DNA from 4 places in the Gordonia sp. VNK1 genome. Region 3 is predicted to be linked to each of the others. Evidence: riboswitches for the same ligand, from Rfam matches in the RefSeq annotation. Region 3 holds a riboswitch; each other region holds the start of a gene.
The links. A riboswitch is a leader RNA that binds a small molecule or an ion and turns the genes downstream of it on or off. The one in region 3 is predicted to bind S-adenosylmethionine.

Region 1: linked by a shared signal. The riboswitch ahead of ABLE94_RS21240 (aminotransferase class V-fold PLP-dependent enzyme) and the one ahead of ABLE94_RS08300 (bifunctional o-acetylhomoserine/o-acetylserine sulfhydrylase) in region 3 are both predicted to bind S-adenosylmethionine.
Region 2: linked by a shared signal. The riboswitch ahead of ABLE94_RS05060 (amino acid ABC transporter permease) and the one ahead of ABLE94_RS08300 (bifunctional o-acetylhomoserine/o-acetylserine sulfhydrylase) in region 3 are both predicted to bind S-adenosylmethionine.
Region 4: linked by a shared signal. The riboswitch ahead of ABLE94_RS17455 (LLM class flavin-dependent oxidoreductase) and the one ahead of ABLE94_RS08300 (bifunctional o-acetylhomoserine/o-acetylserine sulfhydrylase) in region 3 are both predicted to bind S-adenosylmethionine.

The regions. Positions count from the first base shown of each region.
Region 1 covers NZ_JBDZDJ010000022.1:22,193-29,307, reverse strand. Annotated here, with positions in the region: gene ABLE94_RS21265 (FAD-dependent oxidoreductase) at 1-128, opposite strand, end outside; gene ABLE94_RS21260 (Rv0361 family membrane protein) at 340-858, shown strand; gene ABLE94_RS21255 (rhodanese-like domain-containing protein) at 855-1,268, shown strand; gene ABLE94_RS21250 (O-succinylhomoserine sulfhydrylase) at 1,312-2,511, shown strand; gene ABLE94_RS21245 (isochorismate synthase) at 3,494-4,579, opposite strand; SAM riboswitch class IV at 4,671-4,784, shown strand; gene ABLE94_RS21240 (aminotransferase class V-fold PLP-dependent enzyme) at 4,801-6,120, shown strand; gene ABLE94_RS21235 (hypothetical protein) at 6,117-6,560, shown strand; gene alc (allantoicase) at 6,602-7,115, opposite strand, start outside.
Region 2 covers NZ_JBDZDJ010000003.1:251,058-258,172, reverse strand. Annotated here, with positions in the region: gene ABLE94_RS05085 (ectoine synthase) at 1-118, opposite strand, end outside; gene ectB (diaminobutyrate--2-oxoglutarate transaminase) at 115-1,386, opposite strand; gene ectA (diaminobutyrate acetyltransferase) at 1,717-2,244, opposite strand; gene rsmD (16S rRNA (guanine(966)-N(2))-methyltransferase RsmD) at 2,443-3,012, shown strand; gene coaD (pantetheine-phosphate adenylyltransferase) at 3,024-3,512, shown strand; SAM riboswitch class IV at 3,617-3,725, shown strand; gene ABLE94_RS05060 (amino acid ABC transporter permease) at 3,772-4,830, shown strand; gene ABLE94_RS05055 (amino acid ABC transporter ATP-binding protein) at 4,827-5,648, shown strand; gene ABLE94_RS05050 (ABC transporter substrate-binding protein) at 5,785-6,792, shown strand; gene ABLE94_RS05045 (GNAT family N-acetyltransferase) at 6,953-7,115, shown strand, end outside.
Region 3 covers NZ_JBDZDJ010000005.1:167,595-174,709, reverse strand. Annotated here, with positions in the region: gene ABLE94_RS08320 (bifunctional methylenetetrahydrofolate dehydrogenase/methenyltetrahydrofolate cyclohydrolase) at 1-246, shown strand, start outside; gene ABLE94_RS08315 (DUF3017 domain-containing protein) at 243-566, shown strand; gene ABLE94_RS08310 (molecular chaperone) at 674-2,173, shown strand; gene metX (homoserine O-acetyltransferase MetX) at 2,212-3,360, opposite strand; gene ABLE94_RS08300 (bifunctional o-acetylhomoserine/o-acetylserine sulfhydrylase) at 3,390-4,718, opposite strand; SAM riboswitch class IV at 4,781-4,901, opposite strand; gene ABLE94_RS08295 (cutinase family protein) at 5,105-6,823, shown strand; gene ABLE94_RS08290 (MFS transporter) at 6,940-7,115, shown strand, end outside.
Region 4 covers NZ_JBDZDJ010000014.1:95,132-102,246, forward strand. Annotated here, with positions in the region: gene ABLE94_RS17445 (ABC transporter permease) at 1-748, opposite strand, end outside; gene ABLE94_RS17450 (ABC transporter substrate-binding protein) at 757-2,385, opposite strand; gene ABLE94_RS17455 (LLM class flavin-dependent oxidoreductase) at 2,385-3,518, opposite strand; SAM riboswitch class I at 3,526-3,609, opposite strand; ZMP/ZTP riboswitch at 3,746-3,825, shown strand; gene ABLE94_RS17460 (NAD(P)/FAD-dependent oxidoreductase) at 3,848-5,218, shown strand; gene ABLE94_RS17465 (SDR family NAD(P)-dependent oxidoreductase) at 5,223-6,074, opposite strand; gene ABLE94_RS17470 (SRPBCC family protein) at 6,080-6,511, opposite strand; gene ABLE94_RS17475 (TetR/AcrR family transcriptional regulator) at 6,650-7,115, shown strand, end outside.

The DNA of each region.
Region 1 (7,115 bases), on a different contig from region 3:
TCATAGAGGTCGATGCTGACACCGCGATCCTTGGCGGTGTCGGACTTCATCAGCGCATCGGCGGCGTAGATCCCGGCGGGACCGGCCCCGATGATGGCAACGCGCAGCGGGCGGCTCTGATCGGTCATAAGGTGTCGTCTACCTCGTTCTCGTCTGTCTTCGACGCGCGCGGGAGGTCAGCGATGCGTCGACGCTTATCCCCTCTACGGTAGGCGTTGGTGGGCCGTACCCAAAATCTCGGGTTAGGGTGGCCTCACTCGCGGCGGCGACGTGTGATCGATCGCATCCGGCGACAAGGCCCTCGAAACCGGCGAGAACTGCGGCGATACACTCGCCTCCATGGCCAAACGCGCACCTCGCAAGTCCGCACCCGAGATCGTCGGTGACGATCTCGGTGCCGACGACCCGGGTGCCGACGCGGCGCCCTCGTGGCGCAAGGTCTGGCCTTTCCTGCTGGCGTTGATCGTTGTGGTCGTGGCGGTGGTCGGGATCTTGCTGTCGTACCTGATCCGGCCGGCCGAAGAACGGGCCAGTGAACCGGCGCAGGTCCAGTACGCGATCAACGATTTCTACACCGCGCGCAACAACCTTGATTACGCGGAATTCCGCGATCACACCTGCGCCGCCGACCTGAATGCGAGTGACTTTCCGTCTGAGGCGGAGTTCACCGCCGAGAACCAGAAGTCGTTGGAGGCCAACGGGCGGATCGTCATTCCGGAGATCAGCGATGTCAGCGTCTCCGGTGACCGCGCGACGGCGACAGTACATTGGCAATTCGACAAGAAATCCGACGAGAAGCAGACGACGAACGTCGTGGTGCTTCGGGAGAACGGGAACTGGAAGGTGTGCAAGGCATGACTTATGCCGGAGATCTGACCCCGCAGCAGGCCTGGGAGAAGCTCGAGAACAACCCCAAGGCGAAGTTGGTGGACTGTCGCACGCGCGCCGAGTGGTCGTTCGTGGGTGTGCCCGACCTGGAGGTCCTGGAGAAGCAGACCATTTTCGTCGAGTGGACCACCTTCCCCGCCGGGACCCCCAACGAGGCGTTCGTTGCCGAACTGCGTGACGCGGGCATCGCCGATGACGACGAGGTCATCTTCATTTGCCGTTCGGGTCACCGGTCGATCGGTGCGGCCGAGGCGGCCACCGCCGACGGGGTCTCCCTCGCCTACAACGTGCTCGACGGATTCGAGGGTGCGCTCGACGAATTCGATCATCGTGGTTCCACCGGTTGGCGGGCCCAGGATCTTCCGTGGAGACAGTCGTGAGCGAAACGAGCGAGCCGGCCGACCGTACAGAGTGGAGGCAGTCGTGAGTCGCGAACTGCCACCTGGTGTTTCGCCGGAGACCATCTCGGTCCGCGGCGGACTGGATCGATCCGGTTTCTTCGAGACGTCGGAGGCCCTGTACCTGACGAGCGGGTACGTCTACGACTCCGCCGAGGCCGCCGAGCGTGCCTTCACCGGTGAGGACGAGCGATTCGTCTACTCCCGCTACGGAAATCCGACCGTCGAGATGTTCCAGGAGCGGCTGCGGCTACTCGAGGGCGCCGAGGCGTGTTTCGCCACCGCGAGTGGAATGGCCGCAGTCTTCGTCTCTCTCGGTGCGCTGCTGAAGGCCGGGGACCGGCTGGTAGCGGCACGCAGCCTGTTCGGTTCGTGCTTCGTGGTGGCCAACGAGATCCTGCCGCGCTGGGGTGTGACAACGGAATTCGTCGACGGTGAGGATCTCTCCCAGTGGGAGAAGGCGTTGTCCACGCCTGCCGACGCAGTGTTCTTCGAAACCCCGTCGAATCCGATGCAGACCCTCGTCGACGTGGCGCGGGTGTCCGAGCTGGCGCATGCCGCGGGTGCAAAGGTGGTGTTGGACAACGTGTTCGCCACCCCGTTGCTGCAGCGTGGTCTCGAACTCGGGGCCGACGTCATCGTCTACTCGGGCACCAAGCATATCGACGGGCAGGGCCGCGTGATGGGTGGTGCGGTGCTCGGCACCAAGGAGTACATCGACGGCCCGGTGCAGACGCTGATGCGTCACACCGGTCCTGCGTTGAGCCCGTTCAACGCGTGGACGCTGGTGAAGGGTCTGGAGACCCTACGCCTGCGCGTCGACGCGTCGGTCGCCTCGGCACTGCGAATCGCGCAGTTCCTGGAGGACGATCCGCGGGTGGGGTGGGTCAAATACCCGTTCCTGCAATCACATCCGCAGTACGAGCTCGCCAAGGAGCAGATGTCCGGTGGCGGCACCGTCGTCACCTTCGAGTTGGCCGAAATGGGCGGTGTCAAGGGCAAGAAACGCGCCTTCGACGTGCTCAACGCACTCCGCGTCATCGACATCTCGAACAACCTGGGCGACTCCAAGTCACTGATCACCCACCCCGCGACCACCACCCATCGGGCGATGGGACCCGAGGGTCGGGCGGCGATCGGGTTGGGTGACTCGGTGGTTCGGCTGTCGGTGGGCCTCGAGGGCATTGACGACCTCCTCGGCGACCTGGATCAGGCACTGGGCTGACCGATGTGTGGCCGCGGTTTGCGGTCGCGCAGCAATCTGGCAGGTCGTGTGCACGGCACCGCAAGGGTGGACCGGCATCGTGGAAGACGTCAGAGAGAAACGCACACAGCGGATCTCACGTCTATGAACACAGGAGTTCATCATGCCCGCACCTCGCCGCAACAACAATCCCGTCCGCGTCCAGCGTCGTCGCCGCGTGCGTCGCTACGACCCGCGCAGCCGTCAGTGGCTGTGGATGTGGATCTGATCGGCTGGCCTCGGTCGATATGCAACGGCCCCACCCGGGAGTTCCGGGTGGGGCCGAGGTGCGTGAAAGTGGTTCTGGCTCAGGTGAACTCGTCTGTGCTCTTCCGGGTGTATCCGGCGGGCGTCGAGCCAGGGCTTCGCCGCAGTCAGCGGATTCGCGGTCGATGGCCCCAAACCGGCTGGAGCAGCGTCGTGCCGATGCGTTGATCGCGTTGACCAGGGGCAGGACCGATTGGCGGTCGGTCTCCGGTGTGTGAGGAGCAACGCGATTCCGACGTGGTTCCTGGCGGTGCTCGCACTGACGATGGCATGGGCGAGGATCCAGCAGATCCTGCGATCCCAGTCGACGCACCTGTGGTCGCCGGCACAGAGTTGGCCTCCGCCCAGCCGGGTTCCGCCCAGTCGGGGTCCGCAGCAAGCTGTTTGTGTACTGGTCCCGAACACCGCGCCCCACCGCCGCTACCTGTGCCGCCGCCCGCGCATCGATCTTCGTGGTCGCCGACCAATCCACCCTCGACGCTGAGGATGACGAACCCGGCTATCTCGACGGGTACGGCGTCATCGATGCCGACTCGGTGCGCGCCCTCGACAATCGGGAGTTCACCTGCCGCGTCGGGGTGTCCCGAGAACTCGCGATGCAAGGCGGGAAAGGGCGCCCACTCGACGGGAAAGGGCACCCACTCGACGGGAAAGGGCGCCCACTCGACGGGAAAGGGCGCCCACTCGACGCGGCGAGTCAGTCCTCGATACCCAACGCCCGCAATACCGTTAGGAGTTTCGCGGTGGTCTCGGCGAGTTCGGCATCGGGGTCGGAGTCGGCGACGATGCCGCCACCCGCCCAGCTGCGGAAGGAACGGAGGTCGGGCTCGAGTTCCAGGCACCGGATGGTCACCATCCATTCGCCGTTGCCGGCCGCGTCGGCCCACCCGACCGCACCGGCGTACAACCCGCGCGGTTCCTCGTGTGCGCGAATGAATTCCGTGGCCACCTCGCTCGGTGTGCCGCCGACCGCCGGTGTCGGACTCAGCGTGATCGCAAGATCCAGGGCGCCGACGGCGTCGTCGTCGAGTATCGCCCGGATCGGGGTCGCCAGATGCCACATCTCGCCGGTCGACAACAACTGCGGCTCATCGGGGATCGCGAGTTCGCGGCACAACGGTGCCAGGCGATCCCGGAGGTGCTCGACGACGAACGCGTGCTCGCGGTGATCTTTCTCCGACGCCGCGAGCTTCTCGCGGGACTCCCGGTCGGCCTCCGGATCGGCCGAGCGCGGCGCCGAACCGGCGTATGGCCGGCACGTCACCTCGCGACCGTCCTTGCGCAGCAACAGTTCCGGGCTCGCGCCGAGCAGCCACGAGGTGCCGGTGTCGACGGCAAAGGCGTTGTGTTCGCTGTTGCCGCCGGCGAGTGCGGCCAGCAGCCCGTCGACCGTGACCGGCGAATCCAGTTGAGCCCGAATCATTCTGGCGAGGACGACCTTCGCCAATGCGCCGGAGGCGATCGCCGACAACGCGGCACGCACCCGATCACGATGGGTGGCCGAATCGGGAATCTGCTCCGACGAAATCAGCGTCCGGCGCGGTGGTCGGCTCCCGGCGAGCGGAGTCGGTTCATGGGACAGCGTCACCGGCTCGAACAGCGCCGACGGGGCCGAGGGATCGAAGGCCACCGCCCCGACGACCGCATCGACGGCGCCGCTGCGCAGCCGGGTCGCGGCGTCGTCGGCGTCGGCGAATCGCGTCCGCACGCCGCGCGCTCGCACCGTCCCGTGCGGCCGCGACAGGACGAACGGTGACGCGGCGTGGGTATCGGAGACGGGCACCCAACCAACTTAGGCGACGACGGGCCGCGGCCTTTCGCTCACGCTGAGTGAAAATTGACACCCTTGCGCGCCGTAGGCCACCCTTGGTGCAGGTCATGAGTGCCAGCGACAAGCCCCGGCTAGCTGGCCGGCAACCCTCCTCCGCGGTGGGGTGCTCCGGGTGACGACCTGGCCGTGTACCGACCGGGCACGGCAAGCGTGGATTCCAAGGAGCCTTTGCGATGACTGCTGTCGCCACCACCACTGATTGCCGCAACGACTGCGCGGTGCAGTCCGATGCCGCCGACCTGTCGACCATCGGACCGCTGACCTCGGTCGTCGGTGCCGCCGAACTCGTCCCGCTGACCAGCGGTGATCAGATCCGCTACGCCAACTTCGACTACGCGGCCAGCGCGCCCGCCCTCACCGCCGTCGCCGACGCCGTCGCGGCGTCGGTGAGTCAGTACGCCAGCGTCCACCGCGGCGCCGGCCACCTGTCGCAGGTCACCACCCGCCGCTACGAGCAGTGCCGGGACACGGTCCGACGTTTCGTGCGTGGCCGCACCGACGACACCGTCGTCTTCACCCGCAACACCACCGACGCGATCAACCTGGCCGCCCACTGCACCCCCGGTGACGTCGTCGTTCTCGACATCGAGCACCACGCGAACCTGCTGCCGTGGGTGTCCCGCGACAACGGGTCCGCGCGCATCGTCTCGGCGTGCGACACCCTCGAGGACACCCTGGCCGCGCTCGACGCCGAACTCGCCGCGGCGCCGGCCGCCCTGCTCGCCGTCACCGCGGCATCCAACGTCACCGGCGAGGTGCTGCCCATCTCACGGCTGGCCTCGATCGCCCACCGCCACGGTGCCCGCATCCTCGTCGACGCCGCGCAACTGGTGGCACACCGACCGGTGTCGATCGTCAGTCACGGCATCGATTACCTCGTCTTTTCCGGCCACAAGCTCTACGCACCCTTTGGATCCGGAGTCCTCATCGGTCGCAGCGACTGGCTCGACGCCGCTGACCCGTACCTTGCCGGCGGCGGGGCGTCGGCGCAGGTGAGCCTCGTCGACGGACCCGACGAGAACTGCGCCTCCACCGCCTGGCACTCGGGCGCCGCGCGGCATGAGGCCGGCTCACCGAATGTGTTGGGCGCCATCGCCATTGCCGCCGCCTGCGAGGCCATCGTCGATCTCGGATTCGAACTGATCGGCCTGCATGAGGCAGAACTGCGCGCCCGTCTGGACGCCGGGCTGGCCGGCGTCGCCGACGTGACGCCGCTGCGGATCTTCTCCGACGACCTCGATCGCGTCGGCATCGCCGGCTTCTCCGTCGACGGACACACGCCGCGCGCCGTCGCCGAGTACCTCAGCGATCATCACGGAATCGGCGTGCGCGACGGCAAGTTCTGCGCGCATCCGCTGCTGGCCCGACTCGGACACACCGACGGGGCGGTCCGCGCGAGCTTCGGCCTCGGTACCGATTCCGCCGACGTCGACCGGCTCGTCACCGCACTCACCGAACTCACCCGCATTGCTCCCGGAAAGGCACACCCATGACCGCCGAACTCTCCGACGTCCGCATCAGCATCGGCCGCCCCGGTCTGCGCGTGGCACTGGCCGGGGACGTGTCGGCCATCGACGCGCCGATCGTGGTGCGTCGACCGACCCTTCGCGACGCGCAGCGGGCGCGGTCGGTGCTGCGATCCGGCACCCGGGACACCGCGAATTTCAGTGTGGCACTGGAGGTCGAGGTGGCCATCGCCCCGAATGCCGCGTCGGCACGGGCGGCGGTCGCGGGTATCCCCGACGAGCTCGACGGCGGCACCGTTCGCTACATCGGCACACCCGGCGGGCTGGTCACCCTCATCCGCGACATCTACGCCGCCGAGGTCGCCGACGCGGTGATCCTGGTGTCGTTGGATGGGTCGGCGACCGAGAACCGGGTCCGTCAGCTCGTGCTGCCGGCGTTCACCGGTGCCGCCCGAGGCGTCGCCTGATCCGCAGATCTCGCACCGGTCCGGAGTGCACAGACTCGACCTCAGGCCTCGCCGCGCTCCCACTGCTCGATGAGCCCGGCGTAGGACTCCTCGGTGAGCAGTCCGTACAGCTTGAACCGGGCCATGCCCCCGTCGGGGTAGATGTCCAGCCGTGCCTCGGTCATCGGCCGGTCCAGGTCGATGACGAACCGATGCCGGGTGTCGGGCTGCAGCTCGGTGCGGGGCAGGACCTCGAACCACTCGCCGTCGTCGCCGTCACGGCCGCGGACCGTGGCGGCGCCTGGTGCATTGCCCAGGAAGTAGCTCGTGTCGAGCTCGATCAGACTGACCCGCCCCTGGCCGGCCAGGCGCACCTGCACCCAGTCGTTGCCGTCGTCGCGGCGTCGGGAGGTCTCCCAGCCCTCACCCATGTGGCGGGCCCGGCCGGGCATCAGCAGGTTGTTCGGTGAGCTGTAGAACATGTTGGAGCAGGCCGTGATCAGGCCGCCGTTCTCCAGCGCGGCCAGGTCGAAGTGGCCGTACCGGAAGAAGTGCGGGTTGGGCACGCCTCGGCCG
Region 2 (7,115 bases), on a different contig from region 3:
GGAAGGAGAAACCGACCCCGTCTCCGCCGAGCACGATGCGCTTGGACACCCAATTGCCCTTGGGGTCGGCGACATCTCGGTCGGTTCCGGTGATCTCGTCAGTGGTACGGACGATCATGCGAGTACCTCCTCGGTGGCATCGGCGAGGATTCCCAGACCGCGGTCGAGATCCTCGGGCGAAATGGTCAGGGGCGGGAGCAGTTTGACGACCTCGTCGGACGGTCCGGAGGTCTCGGTGAGCAGTCCGGCGCCGAAGGCGGTGGCGCACACCTTGCCGGCGTTGGCGGGCTCGTCGAAGACGAGTCCTCGAACCATACCCCGGCCGCGGGTCGACACGCCCTCGTGCCGGGTCGCGAGGGTGGTGAGCACCTCGTCGATCTGGCGGCCCTTGATGTGCACGTCACGCGACAGCGCGTCGTCGGACCAGTAGTGCTCGATGGCCCGCGTTGCGGTGATGAAGGCCGGGTTGTTGCCGCGGAAGGTGCCGTTGTGTTCGCCGGGTGACCACACGTCGAGGTCACGGCGGATCAGGGTGAGTGCCAACGGTAGGCCGTATCCACTGATCGACTTCGACAACGTGACGATGTCCGGGGTGATCCCGGCCTCCTCGAACGAGAAGAACTCGCCGGTGCGGCCGCAGCCCATCTGCACGTCGTCGACGATGAGCAGGATGTCGCGGCGGGCACACAGGTCTGCCAGGGCGCGCAGCCACTCCGCACGGGCGACGTTGACGCCACCCTCACCCTGCACGGTCTCGACGATGACGGCGGCCGGCAGGTTGAGGCCGCTGCCGGAGTCGTCGAGGACCCGCTCGAACCAGCTGAAGTCCTCGACGGCGCCGCCGAGGTAGTTGTCGAACGGCATCGGGGTGGCGTGCACCAGCGGAATGCCCGCACCGGCCCGCTTCATCGAGTTGCCGGTCACCGACAGGGAACCCAGCGTCATGCCGTGGAAGGCGTTGGTGAAACTGACGATCGACTCACGGCCGGTGACCTTGCGGGCCAGCTTGAGGGCGGCTTCGACGGCGTTGGTCCCGGTGGGGCCGGGGAACTGGACCTTGTAGTCGAGACCGCGCGGGGTCAGGATCTTGTCGGCGAACGTCTCCAGGAACCGGCCCTTGGCCGCGGTGGCCATGTCGAGTCCGTGGGTGATGCCGTCCTCGTTGATGTAGTCGAGGAGTGCGGACTTGAGGACCGGATTGTTGTGACCGTAATTCAGCGATCCGGCGCCGGCGAAGAAATCCAGATAGCGATCGCCGTCGGTGTTGGTGAGCCACGATCCGCGGGCCCGGCCGAATACCGTCGGCCAATTGCGGCAATAGCTGCGGACCTCGGATTCGTGCTGGGTGAAGACCGAATCGTCAATCGTTGTATCGAACATACTCATGAACAAACCTCCGATAGGTGAAAAATCGTGGGTAATGACGCACGGCCGCGTCCCGGGTCGTGCCCCATGCGCGATGGAATACCAACGAGCGCAAGGGATACGGACGCGCATGCGACGGAATCGCATGCGGCACTACGGTGCCGCCTGTGCCGAACCGTGCCACTTCACCGGCGGGCGGACGATCGCAGTGCGAGCCCGGTCGAAACTGCTCGCTGAGCGCCGTCACACCGTGCGCTCCCTCAACACCGTGCGTTGAGCTCGTCAAGCCGCTCGTTGAGCTCCGTCACACCGCTCGTTGAGCTCCGTCGAAACGTCAGTCCTGAAAGTCCCTCAGGGTTCCGGGATCTCGGGTTCCAGCAGGTAGAGATCCTCGGGCTCGTGGGCGTCGGGGAAGTCCGTCGCGGCGAAGAGATCGCGCCGGTCGAACCGAAGGCCGCGGGCCGCTGCCACGGACGCGAAAAGCCGTTGGGAGGCAACGTTATCCGGGCTGATGGTGGTGTGCATCGCGACGATGCCACGTTCTGCGGTGCGATCGAAGAGGCGATGCAGCATCGCGGCGGCGATGCCGTGGCCGCGATGGTCGTCGTCGACGGCGACCTGCCACACCATCAGGGTCGACGGGTCCGACGGTCGGCGGTAGCCGGTGACGAATCCGACTGCGCGGCCGTCGACTTCGGCAACGATGGACGTCTCTGCGAAATCGGAGCACCACAGTACGTAGGCGTAACTCGAGTTGACGTCGAGGACGCGGGAATCGCGGGCGATCTCCCAGAGCCGGGTTCCGTCGGTCACCGTCGGAATGCGGTAGTCGAGAGTGAGTGTGTTGGATGGGGCCGTTCTTATGTGGGACGGGCTCATGACGGATCCGACGTTAACAATGTGTGTCGTCGGATTCACCCACCGACGGAAATCGGTCACGGAATGACCCACCAATTCCCAGTTCAGCGGGCACATGTGAGGCCAGTCACATCGGGGGATCTGCAGGGCGGCAGAGCGGGGTCGCACGGGCGCGCTGGGCTCCCCTTCGTCGGCGCGGCCCTGGGGCACAATGGCGGGGTGACCCGCATCATTGCCGGCCGGTTCGGTGGACGCCGACTCAAGGTCCCCGACGACGGCACCCGACCGACCTCGGACCGGGTGCGAGAAGCACTGTTCAGCATGCTCGCCGCCCGCATCGACCTCGACGGCGCCCACGTCCTCGATCTGTACGCCGGATCGGGTGCCCTCGGCATCGAGGCCCTGTCGAGGGGTGCAGCGACGGCGACCTTCGTCGATGCACGCCGCAAGGCGAGCGGTGTCATCACGGCGAACGTCGCGGCGCTGGGCCTCGCCCCCGATGCGCAGGTCGTCACCTCGTCGGTGTCGACCTTCCTGGCCGGCTCGCCCTCACAGCCGTTCGATCTCGTCTTCAGCGACCCGCCGTATGCCATCGACCCGGCTGAGATCGAGGACGACCTCGCGCGACTCGGTGAGCGGTGGGTGTCCGCCGATGCATTGATCATTCTCGAACGTGCCCGGCGGACGTCGGTGAGCTGGCCGGAGGACCTCGAGGTGATCCTGACGAAGATGTACGGGGACACCGCCGTCGACGTGGGCATGCGACGGTGGGCCGCAGGGGACGGGTAGGTTCAACGGTCATGACCAGTGCGGTGATCCCCGGCTCCTTCGATCCCTTCACACGTGGGCACCGTTATGTGGTGGAGCGCGCCGCGAGGTGTTTCGACGAACTCGTCGTCACCGTCGTGGTGAATCCGAACAAACGGGGACTGTTCACCGTCGACGAGCGCCTCGAACTCATCGCCGAGGACTGTGCCGATCTGCCCAATGTGCGGGTGGACCGGTGGACCGGCTTGCTGGTGGACTACCTGCGGGAGAACTCGATCCATTCGATCGTGAAGGGTCTGCGGTCGGCGGTCGACTTCGATTACGAACTGCCGATGGCCCAGATGAACCGCGACCTGGCCGACGTCGAGACGATCTTTCTGCTGACCGATCCGCGCTACGCGCATGTGTCGAGTTCGTTGGTGAAAGAGGTCGCGAAACTGGGCGGTGACGTCTCGCCGTTCCTGTCGGCCCATATCCATCAGCGTCTCCTCGCCGAGATCGCGGGCGAGCGGCGGGTCTGATCGGCCGCTCGTTCGGCACGAGATCTTCACCTCTGCACAGAGAAAAACTCTCGCGGGTGCAAACCCGACATCGAAACATCCTCGCGCAGTAGCGTTCTGACCACGGTGATGAGCGTCAGCGTCAAGCCCTGGCTTGCTGGCCGGCAACCCTCGCGTCGCGGTGGGGTGCTCCAGGTGACAACCGGATCGGTATCGGACCGATAAGCGCGATGGCCACCGTGTGGCCGGAAGAGGTTGTATTGATGTTGCTGGATGTGTCATGCCGTTCGACGTCGTTGTCGACGAGACCACAGGGTTCGGCGGGCCGGAGATGACGGCATCTCGGGGCCGCGATGCGGGCTCGGTGGCGCTGACGGAGTCGCCGCAGGCCCGCGATGATCACCCGACCGTGCCGGTCGATGTACCCGCGCCGCCGTCGCGTGATCCGGTGATACCGCTGCGTCATCCGGGGCGGTGGATGCTCACGGCAGTGGTCGCCGTGATCGCCGCGCAGATCGTCCACGGGCTGATCACCAACCCGTTCTTCCAGTGGGATCGCTTCGCGTACTGGTTCTTTCGTCCGGTCGTGATCGAGGGACTCTGGGTAACCCTCGAGGTGGCGGCCTACAGTGCGGTTCTCGGGTTGCTCGGGGGTATCGTCCTGGCCCTCATGCGCCTGTCGCGGAGTCCCGTTCTGGCAGCGGTCAGTTGGATCTACGTGTGGGTGTTCCGATCCATTCCGCTGATCGTGCTGCTGCTGATCTTGTACAACTTCGGTGCGCTGTATGAGTCGCTGAGTCTGGGAATTCCGTTCGGGCCCGGGTTCTTTCACTTCTCCGAGGCCGATCTGGCGACTCCGCTGATCATCGCGATCGTCGGGATCAGCCTGCACGAATCGGCCTTCGCCGCCGAGATCGTGCGGGGCGGAGTGCTGTCGGTGGACGCCGGCCAGCACGACGCTGCCGCGGCACTGGGATTGCCGCGCCACTATCACTTTCTCCGCATCACCCTTCCTCAGGCGTTGCGCACCATCGTCCCGTCCTATGTGAACCTCCTGATCGGTCTGATCAAGGCGACGTCGCTGGTCTATTACGTGTCGCTGCTGGATCTGTTCGGGGTCGTCTCCACCCAGAGTTCCACTTACTCCGGCGACGTGGTGCCGCTGCTCCTCGTCGCGACAGTCTGGTACATCGTCCTGACCAGCATCGTGTCGGTCGCACAGTTCTATGTCGAGCGATACTTCGCGCGTGGTGCGGTTCGGACCCTACCGCCGACACCGCTGCAGCGACTGCGGATGACCGCGGCGACACTCAGCCGGCAATCGAGGTGGACATCATGAACGCGGCATCGGGAGTCGGCATCGACGCCGCGGACCTGGCTGGCGTCACCGGCGCCGGTGCTCGGGTCGAGGTGCGCAACGCCCATCGCTGGTACGGAAACCTCCATGTTCTGAAGGGAATCGATCTCACGGTCGAACCCGGTCGGGTCGCGGCGATCCTCGGCCCGTCCGGGTCGGGAAAGTCCACCTTGCTGCGTACGATCAATCATCTCGACCGCCTCGACGCCGGACATGTGAGCATCGGGGGAGAGTTGATCGGCGTGCGCCGCGTCGGGGGTGGGCGTCTCAAGGAGCTGCCGGAGCGGGTCATCCTGCGTCAGCGACGTGACGTCGGCTTCGTCTTCCAGAACTTCAACCTCTTCGCCAATCTCACCGCCCTGGACAACGTTGCTGCGGCGCCCACGGCGAGCGGAGTGTTGTCGCGTGCCGCAGCGGTGGCGCGGGCCCGTGACCTCCTCGACCGAGTCGGGTTGTCCGACAAGGCCGATGCCTATCCGCGGCAACTGTCCGGCGGTCAGCAGCAACGTGTGGCGATTGCGCGTGCTCTTGCGCTCGAGCCGCGAGTGTTGCTGTTCGACGAGCCGACCTCGGCACTCGACCCCGAACTGGTCGGCGACGTGCTCTCGGTGATCGCTGATCTCGCGGCCACTGGTACCACGATGCTCATCGTGACCCATGAGATCGGCTTCGCGCGTCAGGTCGCCGACTCGGTGATCTTCATCGATCACGGCGAGATCATCGAACAGGGCACGCCGGACCAGGTCCTCGATCATCCGTCGCACCCACGGACACAGGACTTCCTGCGCCGCGTCCTCTGACGCACGCCCGGTAACACCATCCGGCGCACGTGGCCGGAGACGATTCATCGCCGCTCGGGAGTCCGTCGGCCAGGCCGGCGTTCCGGCACCGCAGTCACTCGGTTCCCGCCCACACCCACCCACTGAAGGAGTAGTCATGTCTCGACATCGATCGTTCGTCCGGCGCGTCGCCGCCCTCGCTGTCGGCGGGGTGATCGCCGCGACCGCACTCAGCGCGTGCGCGGGGGCATCCGCCGACGACACCGCCACACCCGGCTCGGTGGTGGTCGGTGCCGTCTCGAACGGAGCCGCCAAAGAAGTCACTCTGTCTGTGCCGCAGGTGGATTCGATTCGCGGTCAGCTTCCTCAGGAGGTCCGTGACTCGGGTGAATTGTCCATCGGGATCGGCGCACTCCCGTCGGGATACCCGCCGTTGGCCTTTGTCGGGTCCGACCAACACACGTTGACCGGTGCCGAGCCGGATCTGGGCCGGCTGGTGGCATCGGTGTTCGGACTGAAACCGGTGATCGAGAACTCGACCTGGGAGAACCTCTTCGTCGGAATCGACAGTGGGCGAGTCGATGTCGGATTCTCCAACATCACCGTGACCGAGGAACGCAAGGACAAGTACGATTTCGCGTCGTACCGTCGCGACCAGCTGGCATTCGAAGTGCCGGCGTCGAGTTCGTGGAACTTCGACGGCGACTATCACACGCTGGCGGGAAAGACGGTCGCGGTGAATTCGGGAACGAATCAGGAGCGCATCCTGTTGGCGTGGCGTGATGCTTTGGCTTCGGAGGGGAAGACGCTGACCGTCGTCCACTTCCCGGATTCGAACGCCACCAATCTCGCCCTGGCGTCCGGCAAGATCGACACGTATCTCGGGCCCAATCCCTCGATCTCTTACCACGTCCGGCAGACCGCGAACACTCCCAAGGCCACCCGCATCGCGGGCACCTACTCCGGTGCCGGTGCGAGCCTGCAGGGCATGATCGCCGCCACGACCAAGAAGGGGTCCGGGCTCGCCGCTCCGATCGCGGCGGCGATCAATCACTTGATCGAGACCGGTGTATACGCGAAATGGATTGCCGCATGGAATCTCTCGGCCGAGGCAGTGCCTGCCTCCCAGATCAACCCGCCCGGACTACCCCGCTCGGACTCCTGATCACCTCGGTGCACGACTCATCGGAGAGTGAACTGCCGCGCGGAGTAACAGCCGTGCGGGGGCAACAATGGAGTTGACTGCGGCGGCGACCAACTATGACCAACGGAGCCGTGAGAGGTGGGGGCGAAAGGAGTCGGGTGAGGTGACCACACACAAGGACATGACAACAGACCGGGCGGCGGATGTTTCGGCCGTCGGCAGTGCCGATGTCGGGGTGCTCGATCACGCCGTGCGTTCGGCTCTGACCGGCCCCCATGCGCACTTCGCGGAGCGCCGCGGACGGGTGCTCCGCTACCCCCGCGATGTGTCGGTGTACGGCGATT
Region 3 (7,115 bases):
ATCGCCGCCGCCGGGGTACCCCACCTGGTGACCGCCGACATGGTGAAGCCGGGCGCCGCGGTCATCGACGTCGGAGTGAGCCGCACCGATGACGGACTCCGTGGAGACGTGGCACCCGACGTGTGGGAGGTGGCCGGCCACGTCTCACCCAATCCGGGCGGTGTGGGCCCCCTGACCCGGGCGTTCCTCCTGGTCAACGTCGTCGAGCGGGCGGAGGCGCAACTCGCGGAGAAGCTGGGTCGATGACCGCCGACGCCACCGACCGGACCCGGCGGATTCACCGGGCGCGCATCGTCCGGGCGTGCATCGTGCAGATTCCGTATCTGCTGGTGATGCTCGGTGTGGTGGTGGCCGCGGGGTTGGTGCTCTTCGATCGCTGGCGGCGTGGTGCGTTCGTGTTCGGTTCCGCGCTCTTGCTGGGTGCACTTCTGCGCGCCCTGATTCCAACCACCAGGGTCGGATTGTTGCAGGTCAGGGGCCGGTTGTTCGACGTCGCCGCGATGGCGACGGTGGGTGGACTGATGCTGTGGCTGGCCACCTCGATCGACCCTTTGGGCACAGATTGATTACACTGGTGACCTCAGCGTGACATTCGGGGCCAAGAAGCGGCGCTCATCAGATCGAGGAATGACACGGTCGTTAGCGACACTAAGTAGGGATTGGCATCTCATCCATGTTGGAGACCAACAGCCAGGGCACTGACGGCGACGCGACGTCGCTGGGTGTCTCGGTGGGCGAGGGCATGATCCATTACGTCCTGATGACCCTTGACGACGCCGGCCGGACCGATGTCACCTCACGCGTCTTCGAGGTCGACCCCACCGACGGCCTCGACTCCGTCGGTCGCGTCAATGCCGGGATCGACCTCATGCTCGACGCGGCGCGGGCGGCCGATCGCCGTGTCGGACCGATCGGCGTCACCGCTCGGACCGCCACGCAGCGCCGCCGCCTGCGCTCGGGCGGGACGGGGACACGCCGACAGGTCTACCTGAGTTCCGACGAAGAGGCGGTGGCCGAATACCTCACCCGCACCGGCCAGATCGACCGCTTCACCGCCGTGGTGGTGGCCGATTGCGGTGACACCGGAATGTCGCTCTACACGGTGGATCCCGCTGCCGGGACGATTGCGTCGATCGAACGAACCGTGGTGATCAGTGGTCGTGCGCTGGATCGATCGCTCGCCGATCATGTTGCCGCGCAATCGGTCTCGGTCGGCCGGGAGGCGCAGACGCGACGTGGGCGGGAGTTGCTCGTCGGTGCTTGCCGGACCGCCAAGGAGGAGATCGGCGACGCGGTACCCGCATCCGGTGCGGGTGGTCTGCGTCTGACCCGGGCGGCGGTCGCCGAGGCGGCCGCGCCGATGGTGGCGGATGCGCGTGGAGTGTTCACGCGCTACGTCTCCGCGGTCGGTCGGCGCGGTCCGGCACCCGACGCGGTCGTCCTGGTGGGTGGCCTGGCGAATCTGCCGGTGATCCACGAACTCGCCGGCGACGTCGATCTGGAGGTGCTTGTACCGCCCTCCCCGGAGATCGTCGCCGCGACCGGCGCGGCGATGCTCGCCTCGTCGTCGTCGTCGACCGGCGGTCTCGGCTTCATCGGCGGGCATCGCGGGCCACGCTGGTCGCTGGCACCGGCGGCCCTGGTCGGTTGTCTGATCGCCGCCGTCGTGATGGCCGCCGTCGCGGTCGGCGCAACGCTGTCCACCGGGGATTCCCCGGCGCCGACGTCCACGGAGGGTGCCGAGGAGGTCGCGACCACCGACTACACCGGGTGGACCTCGACGACGCGTTCGACGACATCCGCCGAGATCAGCGCGGTGCTGCCGCCGACGATCGCACCACCGCCCGGCGGGTTTCAGTCACCGGGTTGGGCGACGACCGAACTGCCGCAGACCACGATCTCGGCAACGACGCTGACGCTGGTGCCGAACACACCGAGCACCACCACCGCGTCGCCGAATGTCACGTCGCCGAGCACCACGACCCCGACAACGCCACCGCCACTGCCGATTCCATCGCAATGGTTGCCGCCGGGACTGCTGCCGCTCATGCCGCCGCAGACGAGCACCCCGGCCCCGGACACGCCGGATCTGACACCCTATCCCGTCCCGGCGCCGCGGCAGCAGGCCGTGCCGTCCGCTGCGCCGACGACGACCACCACTCCGGCCGGCTGACCCGACTCGACGGCTGCGGCCGTGCCGATCGGCGACGATCAGCGGCGCGCGAGATCCACTGTGCGCTTGAGGAGATCGGCGATGGCGTCGAACTCGGTGAGAAAGCCGTCGTGGCCCTTGTCGGACCGGATCACCTGCAGACCGCCCACGCAGTTGCCTAGGCCGTCGGCGAGCTCCTGTTGTAACCGCAACGGGTACAGGCGATCCGAATCGATACCGGCGACGATGATCGGCACCTGACACGACCCCAGCGCCGCGGCGATGCCGCCTCGGCCGCGTCCGACGTCGTGATGGTTGAGAACCTCGCTCAGCACCACATAACTGCCCGGATCGAAACGTTCGATGAGCTTGTCCGCCTGGTGCTCGAGGTAGCTCGCGATCGCGTATCGCCCACCGCGCAAGGGGTTTTCACCATCCTGCGCAGAATCGCCGAACCGCTCGTCGAGTTCCAGTTCATGTCGATAGGTCAGATGCGCGATACGACGCGCGATCCCCATGCCGATCATCGGTGAACGGCCGGTGCCGTGATAGTTGCCGCCCTGCCAGTCCGGGTCGGCCGTGATCGCCGCGATCTGTGTTGTCTGCGTGCCGATCTGATCGGCGGTGGCGCGGGCACCGACCGCGAGCACCAGCGCGGTACGCACCTTGTCGGGGTAGGTGATGGCCCACTCGAGCGCACGGGCCCCACCCATCGAGCCGCCGAGAACCGCACCGATGCTGCGGATGTCGAGCGCCTCGAGGAGGGCGGCCTCGGCCCGCACCTGATCGAGCACGGTGATCTGCGGGAAGCGTGAACCCCACGGCCGCCCTTGGGGATCCGGCGAGGACGGACCGGTCGAACCGCGGCACCCGCCGAGCACGTTCGCCGAGATCACACACCATTCGTCGGTGTCGATCGCCGCACCCGGACCGATCAGGCCGTCCCACCATCCGGGGGAGGGCTGCTCGTCGGTCGCGGGTCCGGTGACATGGGAATCACCGGTCAGCGCATGCAGGGTGAGGACGACATTGTCGCGTTCGGGTGACAACGTCCCCCAGCGCTGGAACGCCAGGGTGACGTCGTCGAGCACCTCCCCGTTGTCCAGAGCCAACGACCCCACCCGCATGCGGACCATCTGCCCGTCGGGGACCTGCTCCCACTCGGGTTGATGCGCCGCGGAGGCCTGGGGGTCGATGCTCACCGACACGGGGTGTGTGCTCCTGTCTCGAGTCCGAATTACTGTGCGGCGGCGAAACCGTGGGCGAGGTCGGCCAGGATGTCGTCGATGCCCTCGATGCCGACGGCCAGGCGGACCAGACCGGGGGTCACACCCGCGGCCAGCTGCTCCTCGGGGGTGAGCTGACTGTGGGTGGTCGAGGCGGGATGGATGACCAGCGAACGCACATCACCGATGTTGGCGACGTGGCTGTGCAGCGTCAGGGCCTCCACGAAACGCTTGCCCGCGTCGACACCGCCGACGATCTCGAAGCCGATGATCGCGCCCTGGCCCTTGGGTGCCAGTTGCTGTCCGCGCGCGTACCACGGCGACGACGACAGGCCGGCGTAGGCGACCGAGGAGACCTGCGGATGGTCGTTGAGGAACTCGGCGACGCGCTGTGCGTTGGCGACGTGCCGTTCGATGCGCAGGCTCAGGGTTTCCAGGCCCTGGGCGAGCAGGAAGGCGTTGAACGGCGAGATCGCCGCACCGGTGTCACGCAGCAACTGCACGCGGGCCTTGAGGGCGTAGGCGGGCGCGCCGAGATCGGCGAACACCGCGCCGTGGTAGCTCGGGTCGGGGGTGGTGAAGCCGGGGAACAGGTCGACCCCGTCACGCTGCACCCGCCAGTCGAAGGTACCGCCGTCGATGATCACGCCGCCGATCGCGGTGCCGTGTCCACCGATGTACTTCGTCGCCGAGTGCACGACGATGTCGGCGCCGTGCGCCAGCGGGTTGAGCAGGTACGGGGTGGCGACAGTGTTGTCGACGATCAGCGGCACACCGTTGCGGTGCGCGACCTCGGAAATGCCTGCGATGTCCAGGATCTCGTTGTTCGGGTTCGAGACCGACTCGCCGTAGAAGGCCCGGGTGTTGGGGCGCACGGCCGCCTGCCACGACTCGAGGTCCTCCGGGTCCTCGACGAAGGAGACCTCGACGCCGAGCTTGGGCAGCGTGTAGTGGAAGAGGTTGAAGGTGCCGCCGTAGAGCCGCGGGCTCGACACCACGTGCCCGCCGTTCTCGACGATGTTGAGGATGGCGTAGGTCTCGGCGGCCTGCCCCGACGCGACGAGAAGTGCGGCGACACCGCCCTCGAGAGCGGCCAGGCGCTGCTCGACGACGTCCTGGGTCGGGTTCATGATGCGGGTGTAGATGTTGCCCGGCTCGGCCAGCCCGAACAGGTTGGCGGCGTGGGTGGTGTCGTTGAAGGTGTACGACGTGGTCTGGTAGATCGGCAGCGCGCGAGCGTTGGTGGCGGCGTCGGCGCTCTGACCCGCATGGATCTGTTTGGTCTCGAAGCTCCAGGTGTCCACAGGATTCACGGTGCCGTCGTTGGCTGCGTCAGACATGGAAATAGATCACTTTCTACGGTCGGCAGGGTTACTGGAACCCTGATGGGGTCCGACCTTCGGACCCGCGCTTGCCGGGGACACACTGCGTCGTCCCACAACCCGGTCATCACCCGGAGCACCCCACCGCGGTTGGAGGGTTGCCGATCAGCAAGCCGGGGCTTGTCGCTGATGCTCATGACCTGGCGACAAGGATATAGCACGGCCACGCCGGGCTGATAACCCTCCTGCTCACCATGGTTGGAACGGTGGCGGGCGTGGTGGCCACCGAAACGGCACCGCGCGGTGCGCTCGAGAGCGCGGTGGTGTCCTCCGGCCGGAGGAATTGTGGATCGTGAGGCCGGTTTTCGATATCCACTACTGGACATCGGCCTACGCTGCACGCTATGGCAGGGTTCGGGGACCGACGTCGCATTCGACTCGCAGCTCTCACGGTTGGTGTGGGTGCGGTGGCGGCGTCGCTGGTGACGGCGACATTCCTGGGGCGTGGGGTGGCGCTCGCGCAGGAGAGCGATTGCGCGCCCGGTGCGGTCTTCACCGTCGGGGGAACGTGGAACACCGACGCGAGTTACCTGGTGGGGATCGAGCAGCGATACACCGGGCACGGGCCGCAGTGGCAGGAGCTTACCAACAGTCCCTACTCGGGCGAAGATGCTTACGACATCATCCCGGTGCCGTATTCGGCAACCATCTGGCCGCTGGGAGCGGTCGGCTACAACGCGAGCGAGGCCGAGGGAAGGGCGAACCTGGAGCAGGCCGTCGCGACGTATCAGCAGAGCTGTCCCGACAGCAAGATCGTCATCGTCGGATACTCCCAGGGTGCGCGTATCGCCGGCGACGTCCTCACCGACTTCGGTCAGAACCGCCCGCTCGAGGACGGCACCGTCATCGATTCGAGCAAGGTCACCGGTGAGCTCTACTCCGATCCCCGGATGGTGGGGACCCTGTGGGGACAGGGCATCGAATCGGCCCTCGTCGGTGTCATCCCGGGCCTGACCATGTCGGGCCCGCGTAGCGGGGCCGATTACGGCGGCCTGCCGGTGACCACCTACTGCATCGAGGGCGATCCGATCTGCGACCTGCCGGATGTGCTGCACGACCCGATCGGCGTCGTCGACGACTTCTTCGGGTACTGGGTCAAACACGGCCAGTACCCGTATCACATGTATCAAGATCCCGGCGACGACGTCATCTGGGATTTGGGCTCGGTCGACGGTGAGATGACGTGCACCAAGACCGGCACCCTCGAGAATGTGCGGACGTGCACCATCTCGTCGCCGTCATCGTCGGCGATCATCGTGCAGAATCTCGTCGACGCCGTGGGACTCGACTGGTCGGTGCCCGATCTGCTGCCGTATCGATTCCGCTTCCCGGACATCATCGGAATCACCCTGTCCGACTTCCAGGTCCCGATCCGCTGGGTGATGGACTGGCTGCCACCGCTGCCGGAGCTGGGTTACGGCGCCTACCTCCCGAATCTGTTCGACTTCCAGGACATCCTCAACGGTGTGCTGCAGTGGGATTCGGCACTGTTCAAGCAGGGTGTGGTGGCGCTCGCGGCGAGTGCGACGAGCATCGTGCTGCTGCCGGTGAACTTCGTCCGGTACTGGGCCGAGCGGATCGTCGAGGGCATCACCACGGTGCCGTGGGGCCCCGACTCGGCATCCCAGACGACGGCATCGCAGACGATTGCGGCGCTGTCCTCGTCGCCGGCGTCCGCGAGGTCGTACGGCGTCAGCACGCTGTCGGCGGGGGAGACGCAGGAAGAGGCCGAGGGCAGCGGCGACGCGCAGACCGATGGCACTCCGGGAAGCCTCGGCGGCGGAACGCAGGTACCGGAAACATCGACGTCGGATTCACCGGCGACGCCGGTGACCACCGTCGACACCACGCCGTCGGCCACGCCCGAGCCCACCGGCGGCGCCACGCCGTCGGTCACGCCCGAGCCCACCGGCAGTGCCACGCCGTCGGCCACGCCCGGGCCCACCGCTGACCCGACGCCGTCGGTCACTTCGTCGCCCACGCCCGAGACCACGGGCAGCGCCGTGCCCACCGCCGACGGTGCAGCCGTCGACGCCTCGAAGGAACCGGTCGGCGTCGGCTGACCCGACGACGCCCGCCTCGGGCGCTCGGCTCCGTGCGGCGCGCGCCGTTTGCCATGTGAACGACCTCACGCCGCCGAATGGGAATCCTCGGCGCCCGCGCGGTGGTTGGTGGACCTATGCCCGAGTCCGTCCACACGCCTGCCGACTCCGTCGTCGAGTCCTCCTCACCCTCGGAGACCTCGGCGAGCGCGCCGCCCTCGCCCGCCCGTCCGATCCGGTGGGCGATCCTGGCGATGGCTCTCGGCGGGTTCGGCATCGGGACGACCGAATTCGTCGCCATGGGCCTGCTGCC
Region 4 (7,115 bases), on a different contig from region 3:
CACCGCCGAGGAGGTTGCCCACCACGACCCCGGCCACGGTCAACGCGGGCAGCGACGAGATCCGCAGGATGTGATGGCGGATGACCCGAATCCGGCTCGCGCCCTTGGCGGTTGCCGTCTGGACGAACGGCTCGGCATCGGTCCGGGTCATACTCGTGACCAGGACCTGACCGATCACGCCGGCATACGGGATCGCCAGGGTGAACGCCGGCAGGATTAGAGATCCGGGCCGGGTGTCACCGAAGGCCGGGAACCACACCAGCCGGAACGCGAAGACCTGCAGCAGGATCAGACCGACCCAGAACGTGGGCAGGGCCACCACCAGCGGCGGGATCGACAGGAGTCCGCGTCGCAGCCATGACCACGAGGTGTAGGTGGCGGTAACCGCCAGTCCCACCCCGAGGACGACGGCGAGCAGCACCGAGGTGAGGGTCAGGGCGACGGTGCTCGGCAGTGCGTCGGCGATGACCGCGGTGACCGGCCGGCCCTGCGAGATGGACAGGCCGAAGTCGCCGTGGATCGCACCGGTCAACGCCGACCAATACTGCTGCCACACCGACCGATCCAGGCCGTAGCGGGCCTTGAGTGCCTCGACCGCGGCCTGATCCACCGGTGTCGACGCATCACCCGAGGTGGCGATGGCCACCGGATCGGACGGCAGCAGGATCAGGATGACGAAGGCCACGGTGAAGGCCGCCCACAGCACCCCGAGGGCCGAAAGGAACCGTATTCCGAGATAACGCAGCATCGTCGCGTTCACCGCCCGGACAACCACGTGTCGTGGAACTGCAACCGGGACGAGGCATCGAACGTCACCTGGTGGGTGGTGGCCGCGGCACCGATGGCCTGCGACAGTTCGATGGTCGGGACGAACAGTCCGTTGTCGAGGATCTGTTGTTGTGCGGTCGCGAGGTCGGCATTGCGTTGCGGGATGTCGGTGGTGGACTGTTCCCCGGCCAAGGCCGTGTCCAGAGCGGGTATCGGTCCGCGCCGGTTCAGGTTTCGTCCGGTGAGCCCGAACTGGGTGCGCAGGATGTCGCCGTCGGCACGCGTCACGTTGTAGTAGATCGCGTCGTAATCACCGGAGTTCTGTCGGACCGTGGCCGTGGCCGCCGGCACCACGTCGAGTTTCAGCTCGACGCCGACATTCTTCAGTTGTTGCTGGACGAGTTCGAGGATGGCCTGGTTGCCCGCGAACACCGGACTGTAGAGCACCGAGAAGCTCAGGCGTTGACCATCTTTGGTCCGGATTCCGTCGGCGCCGGCCCTCCAGCCGGCGTCGTCGAGAATCTTCTTCGCCCTGTCCGGATCGAAGGTCAGGGCCGACGAAAGGTCCGAGTACCCTGGGGTATTCGACGCCAGGACGCCGGTGGCGGGATGGAAGTCGTCGTCGAGGACGGTGGTCACCAACTCCTGCCGGTTGATCGCCGGCAGCAGTGCGCGCCGCACCGCGGCGTCGGCGAGGACACCACGGGATACGTTGGGCTGCAACCCGAACGGCACACCCGGGTTCACCGCGGTGAGGACCTGTCCACCGGCCCCGGTGATCTGCGGCTTGTCGTTGGGCAGGGCATCGCTGATCGCGTCGAGCTGCCCGGAGGCGAGCGATCCGGTGCGCACCCCGGACTCCGCGATCACCGTGAAGTCGATGCCGTCGAGGTAAGCGTCACCGGCGTGACCGAATACCGACGATCCCCAGCGGTATCCGGTGCGTTTGCGCAGTGACGCCGACTTGCCCTGCGCCCAGCCCGAATACACGAACGGTCCCGATCCGATGTTGGTGCCCTGGCACCTCTCCTCCGGCGTCGCGGCGACGGTGGTGTCGGACTGAATCCCCAACTGTGGAGTCGAGGTGGCCTGCAGGAACTGCGCATTGGGCGCACCGAACGCCACCCGCGCGGTCAGCGGATCGACGACGGTGGTGCCGGTGTATCCGCCGAGGTAGGTCGCCGCCAACGGTGCCTTGGCCGCGCCGAGCGGCCCGACGATGGCGTCGAAGTTCTCCTTGACGGATTCGGCGGTGAGCGGGGTGCCGTCGCTGAAGGTGACACCGGGCTTGAGGTGGAAGGTGAAGGTCCGCGCATCCGGGCTCACCTCCCAGCTCTGGGCGAGCCAGGGCTTGAGTTGGCCATCACCCGGGTCCTGATCGGTGAGTGAATCGACGACCTGCCGGGTGACATAGATCGTCTGGTTGGTGCCGCTCTGGGCCGGGTCCGAGCATGTGGGGGCGTCGGAGAGTCCGTAACGCAGGGTGCCTCCCGGCACCGGCGGTCCGGCGTCGTCGGAGCCCGAGGACCCAGAACCACAGGCGGTGAGCACACCGGCCACGGCCACCACGGCGAGTGTGGAGACGGCCGGTTTCGCGGTGACAGCGATGCGCTTCATCAGATCAGCCCCCACGCCTTGGCGAGCAGCTCATGCGACCTCAGCCGGTCAGCATGGTCATGGGTGACCGAGGTGATGACGAGTTCGTCGGCGTCGGTGAGGCGCCCGAGTGCGGCGAGCCGCTGCACGACGGTGTCGGGTGAGCCGACAAACTGGGTCTCGAGCCGATCGGCGACCAGTGCCAGCTCGTCGGCGGGCAGCGGCTGCGCCGTCGCCGGGTCGGGGTACTCGATGGCGCCGTGGCCGGTGCGGATGCTGTGCACCCACCGCCCGTAGCCGTTGGCCAGATGCCGCGCGGTGTCGTCGTCGTCGGCCACCACCACGTCGGCGGACACCACCACATAGGGTTCGGCCAACACCGACGACGGGCGGAACGCCTGCCGGTACGCCGCGACCGCTTCGCGGGTGGTGCCGGGGCTGACGTGGTAGTTGGCCGCGAACGGGAGTCCGCGGGCACCGGCGACGTGAGCGCTCTGCCCCTTGCTGCTGCCGAAGATCCACACCTGCACGTCGGCTCCCTCACCCGGAACCGCATGTAGCTGCTGACCCGACGGACTGGTGTAGGTGCCGTCGAGGAGCGACAGGATGTCGTCGACCTGCTCGTCGAAGTGCGGTGGCTGCGCACCCGGCTGCGTCAACACCTCGAAGCTGCGTGCGAGAGGCGAATGTGCCAGTAGCGCAGTCACATCGACAGGTTCAGGGATCACCACCCCGTCGACGAGCCGACTCGCGCTCGGTGCGGAAATCGCGACCGGGCCCGCGGGTGTTGCCGCCGCCTCAGCGCGTCGCTGTCCGGATCGGCCGAGCCCCAGATCGATTCGGCCCGGGTGGAACACGTCGAGCATCCCGAAGGACTCGGCCACCGATACCGCCGTCGTCTGCCCGACCTGCACCGCCGCCGATCCGACGCGGATCGATCGGGTCGCGGAGGCGATCTGACCGATGAGCAGCGCCGGCACCGAACTCGCGACGGCGGCGAAATGGTGTTCGGCCACCCAGTAGCGGCGATACCCCCACTGCTCGGCGTGCTGCGCGAGATCGATCGTATTGTGCAGCGCAGCAGCAGGATCGGAACCCTCGCTGATAGGTGCGAGGTCGAGCACCGACAGCGGGGCATGGTCACGAAACGTCACGGGGTGTCTCCCATCGATCCCGGCGTTAGCACCCTGGGGCGGGTTGCTGCGACGTCGACGAGCCGGGTCTCTCGGTCGCTCCAGATGGTCGATTCACCGTAGGCCCGTGATGCTGAGACAGGCAAAGAGAATGTCGGGACGGACGCCGTCCACGCCCGAATGCGGCGACGATTTTCTCGCGCCGAAGAATTTAAGTCGGCCTCGCCACCGGTTGCTCGATGGGCTATCGTCGGTTGTGCGACTGGCGCAGCCGGAGTCCACCGGCAAGGAGCACCGTTTCCCGACATCGTCCGCCTGGGTGTCGATTCCACACCAGAAGGAAACGTGCCATGACCCAGCGCGTACCGGTTCCCGGCGGCAGGACCCGCCGGCACCATGTCGTCATCGTCGGATCGGGGTTCGGCGGGCTGGCTGCCGCTCGTCGACTCGAGCATGCCGACGTCGACGTCACCCTGATCGCACGCACGAGTCATCATCTGTTCCAGCCGTTGCTGTACCAGGTCGCCACCGGGGTGATCTCGCAGGGCCAGATCGCACCGCCGGTGCGGGTGATACTTCGCGACCAACGGAATGTGACGGTGGCACTGGGCGATGTCGAGGCCATCGACCTGGAGAATCGTGCGGTGACCTCACGCATGCTCGAACGTGTCACCACCACTCGGTATGACAGTCTGATCATCGCCGCCGGTGCGGGCCAATCCTATTTCGGCAACGATCATTTCGCGGAGTTCGCGCCGGGCCTCAAGACCGTCGACGATGCACTCGAGTTGCGCGGCCGCATCCTCGGGGCGTTCGAGCAGGCCGAACTGTCCACCGACCCGATCGAGCGTGATCGCCTGCTGACGTTCGTGGTGATCGGAGCCGGGGCCACCGGCGTCGAGATGGCCGGTCAGATCGCGGAGATGGCCGGCACGACGCTGCGCGGCACCTTCCGGTCCATCGACTCGACGCAGGCACGGGTGATCCTGCTCGACGCCGCACCGGCGGTGTTGCCGCCGTTCGGTGAAAGGTTGGGCTCCCGAGCCGAGAAGCGTTTGCGCGCACTGGGAGTCGATGTGCAACTCGGTGCGATGGTCGTGGACATGGACTACGACGGACTCGTGGTGCGCCAGGCCGACGGTTCGACGCGTCGCATCGAAAGTCAGTGCAAGGTGTGGTCGGCGGGGGTCGCGGCCAGTCCGCTCGGCCGACAGCTCGCCGAGCAGTGCGGGGTGGAACTCGACCGCGCGGGTCGGGTACGGGTCGAACCCGACCTGACCATCCCCGGCCATGCCGAGGTGTTCGTGATCGGCGACATGATGGCCGTCGACGGAGTCCCCGGTCAGGCCCCGGCCGCCAATCAGTCCGGGCGGTACGCCGCCGACGCCGTCGTCGCCCGGATCAACGGCACCTATCGCGACCGAAAGCCGTTCGCCTACTGGGACAAAGGCTCGATGGCGACCGTCGCCCGGCATTGCGCGGTCGCCCGGGTACCCATCCCGGGCACCTCACGGGCCGTCGAGTTCTCCGGCTTCTTCGCCTGGCTGGGGTGGCTGTTCCTGCACTTGCTGTACCTGGTGGGGTTCCGCAACCGGTTCATCACGTTCATCGACTGGACCCTGGCCTTCACCTCCCGCAACCGTCATCAGTTGGCGGTCACCGAGCAACAGGTGTTCGCGCGGGCGGCGATCGATCGGCTGTCACACGACCTCGCGGCCTGATCTCTCAGGTGATGGCGCCCATCGCGCGGTCCGCGGTGGGTGCCGAGAGGTAATCGAGGACCGGCAGCACCGTCCGCAGGGCGGCGGGAGCGATGCGTTCGGGCCGGTGGGTGATCGCCCGGACGATCCAATTCGCCGCCTCGTCCACCGACAGTGCCGCCACGTCGTCGTATTCGGCTGTGGGCGAGATCATCTCGGTCCGCACCAGTGGATAGTAGATATTGGTGGCACGCACGCCCGGATGGGGCCGTTCGGCGTTGAGGCTACGCCCGAAAATCGACAGCGCATTCTTCGACGCCGCGTAGGCGGAGAACCGCGGGAAGGTTCCGGCCATCAGTCCCCACGTGCAGACGTTGACGATCTGCCCGTGACCGCGCTCGACCATGCCGGGCAACAGTCCCAGGCTCAATTGGACGGCGGCGAAGTAGTTGATCGCCATGGTGCGCCGGTAGTCGTGGAGCCGGTCGGTGGAGTCGATGATGGACCGCCGGATCGACCGGCCGGCATTGTTCACGAGGACATCGATCTCCCGCCCGGACAGCTCACCGAGCAGCCGGTCGGTGTCGGCCTCGTCGGACAGGTCGGCCACCAGATAGTCGCAGCCGGTCTCGCCGGCCAGCGAGGCCAACTCCTCCTCGCGGCGCGCCACGGCGATCACCTGCGCCCCGCGCGCGGCGAGTTGCTGCGTGGCCACCCGGCCGATGCCGGCGGATGCGCCGGTCACCACCACCCGCAGGCCGGCGACGTCTCGTCCGCGACCGGTGAGGGTGTCCTCGATGACGGCCGGCAGCATCGTCCGACGCTGCATGACGTCGAAAACCGCCGACGACACGGCGCCGGGAGAGAGGGAGACCATACGAATCACTCCAATTCGTCGCGCAGTTTTTTCTCCGTGTGCCGGACCGCCTGGGCCGCGAACGGCTCCATGATCGCGCCCAGCGCCCGGCCGGCCAGTCCGCCGGGAAGGAGGTACTCGAACTCGGCATGGACCTCGGTGCCGCCGTCGGTATCGCGGAACTTCCAGGTGGTGTTGGCCTGGAACCCGTCGATCGCCTTGAGCACGATGAACTCGTGTTCGACCCACTCGATCGTCTCGACGACCGACTTCAGGGTCTTCGGCCCGGCCTTCAACTCGACGTCGAAGACCGACCCGACGCCGCTGGTGACCTCGGTCTGCGGCGCGAACTTGTGCACCCCGAACATGTATTCGGGGACGTTGGTGTAGTCGTTGATGTACTCGAACACCGCAGCGCGCGGCACGGAAATCTGGGACGAATGCCTGACAACGCCCATGACGGACCCCTCCTGTCGGTTCGCCGAGGCGCACGGCACGTGCGCCTCGCCACGCGCCACACTACGCACTGAGACAATGGCCGACGGCATGTACCCCGTCACGGCCTTCGGTCTCCGCCATCCGAGCCATAATGACGTATGCGATCGCGAGGCAAGATCATCGAGGCAACGCTCGACCTGATCTCCACCGAGGGCTTCGCAGCCGCCAGCATCGCTGCGGTCGCCGCGAAGGCCGGAGTGTCCCGGCAGACGGTGTACTCGATCTTCGGTTCCCGCGAGGACATGGTGTCCCAGGCCATGGGTGAACTCGCCATCTCCGCCATGCGCGAGATCCACGATCGACTCGAGGGCATCACCGACTTCGGTGACTTCCTGATCGAGTTCATCATCGCGGGTCGTTCGATGGCCATCGCCGACCCGGCCCTGTCGGTGTTGCTGAACTCGCAGGAGAGTCACCCGTTCTTCGACGAGGGGGCGATGGCGCGCACCCGGGAGGTGGCTGCGGAGATCCTGCGACCGGCCGTCACCGACAAACCCGAGTACCGACCGCACTTCGCCGACATCGTCGACATGACCGCACTGTTGAGCGTCTCACTCGTCGCCG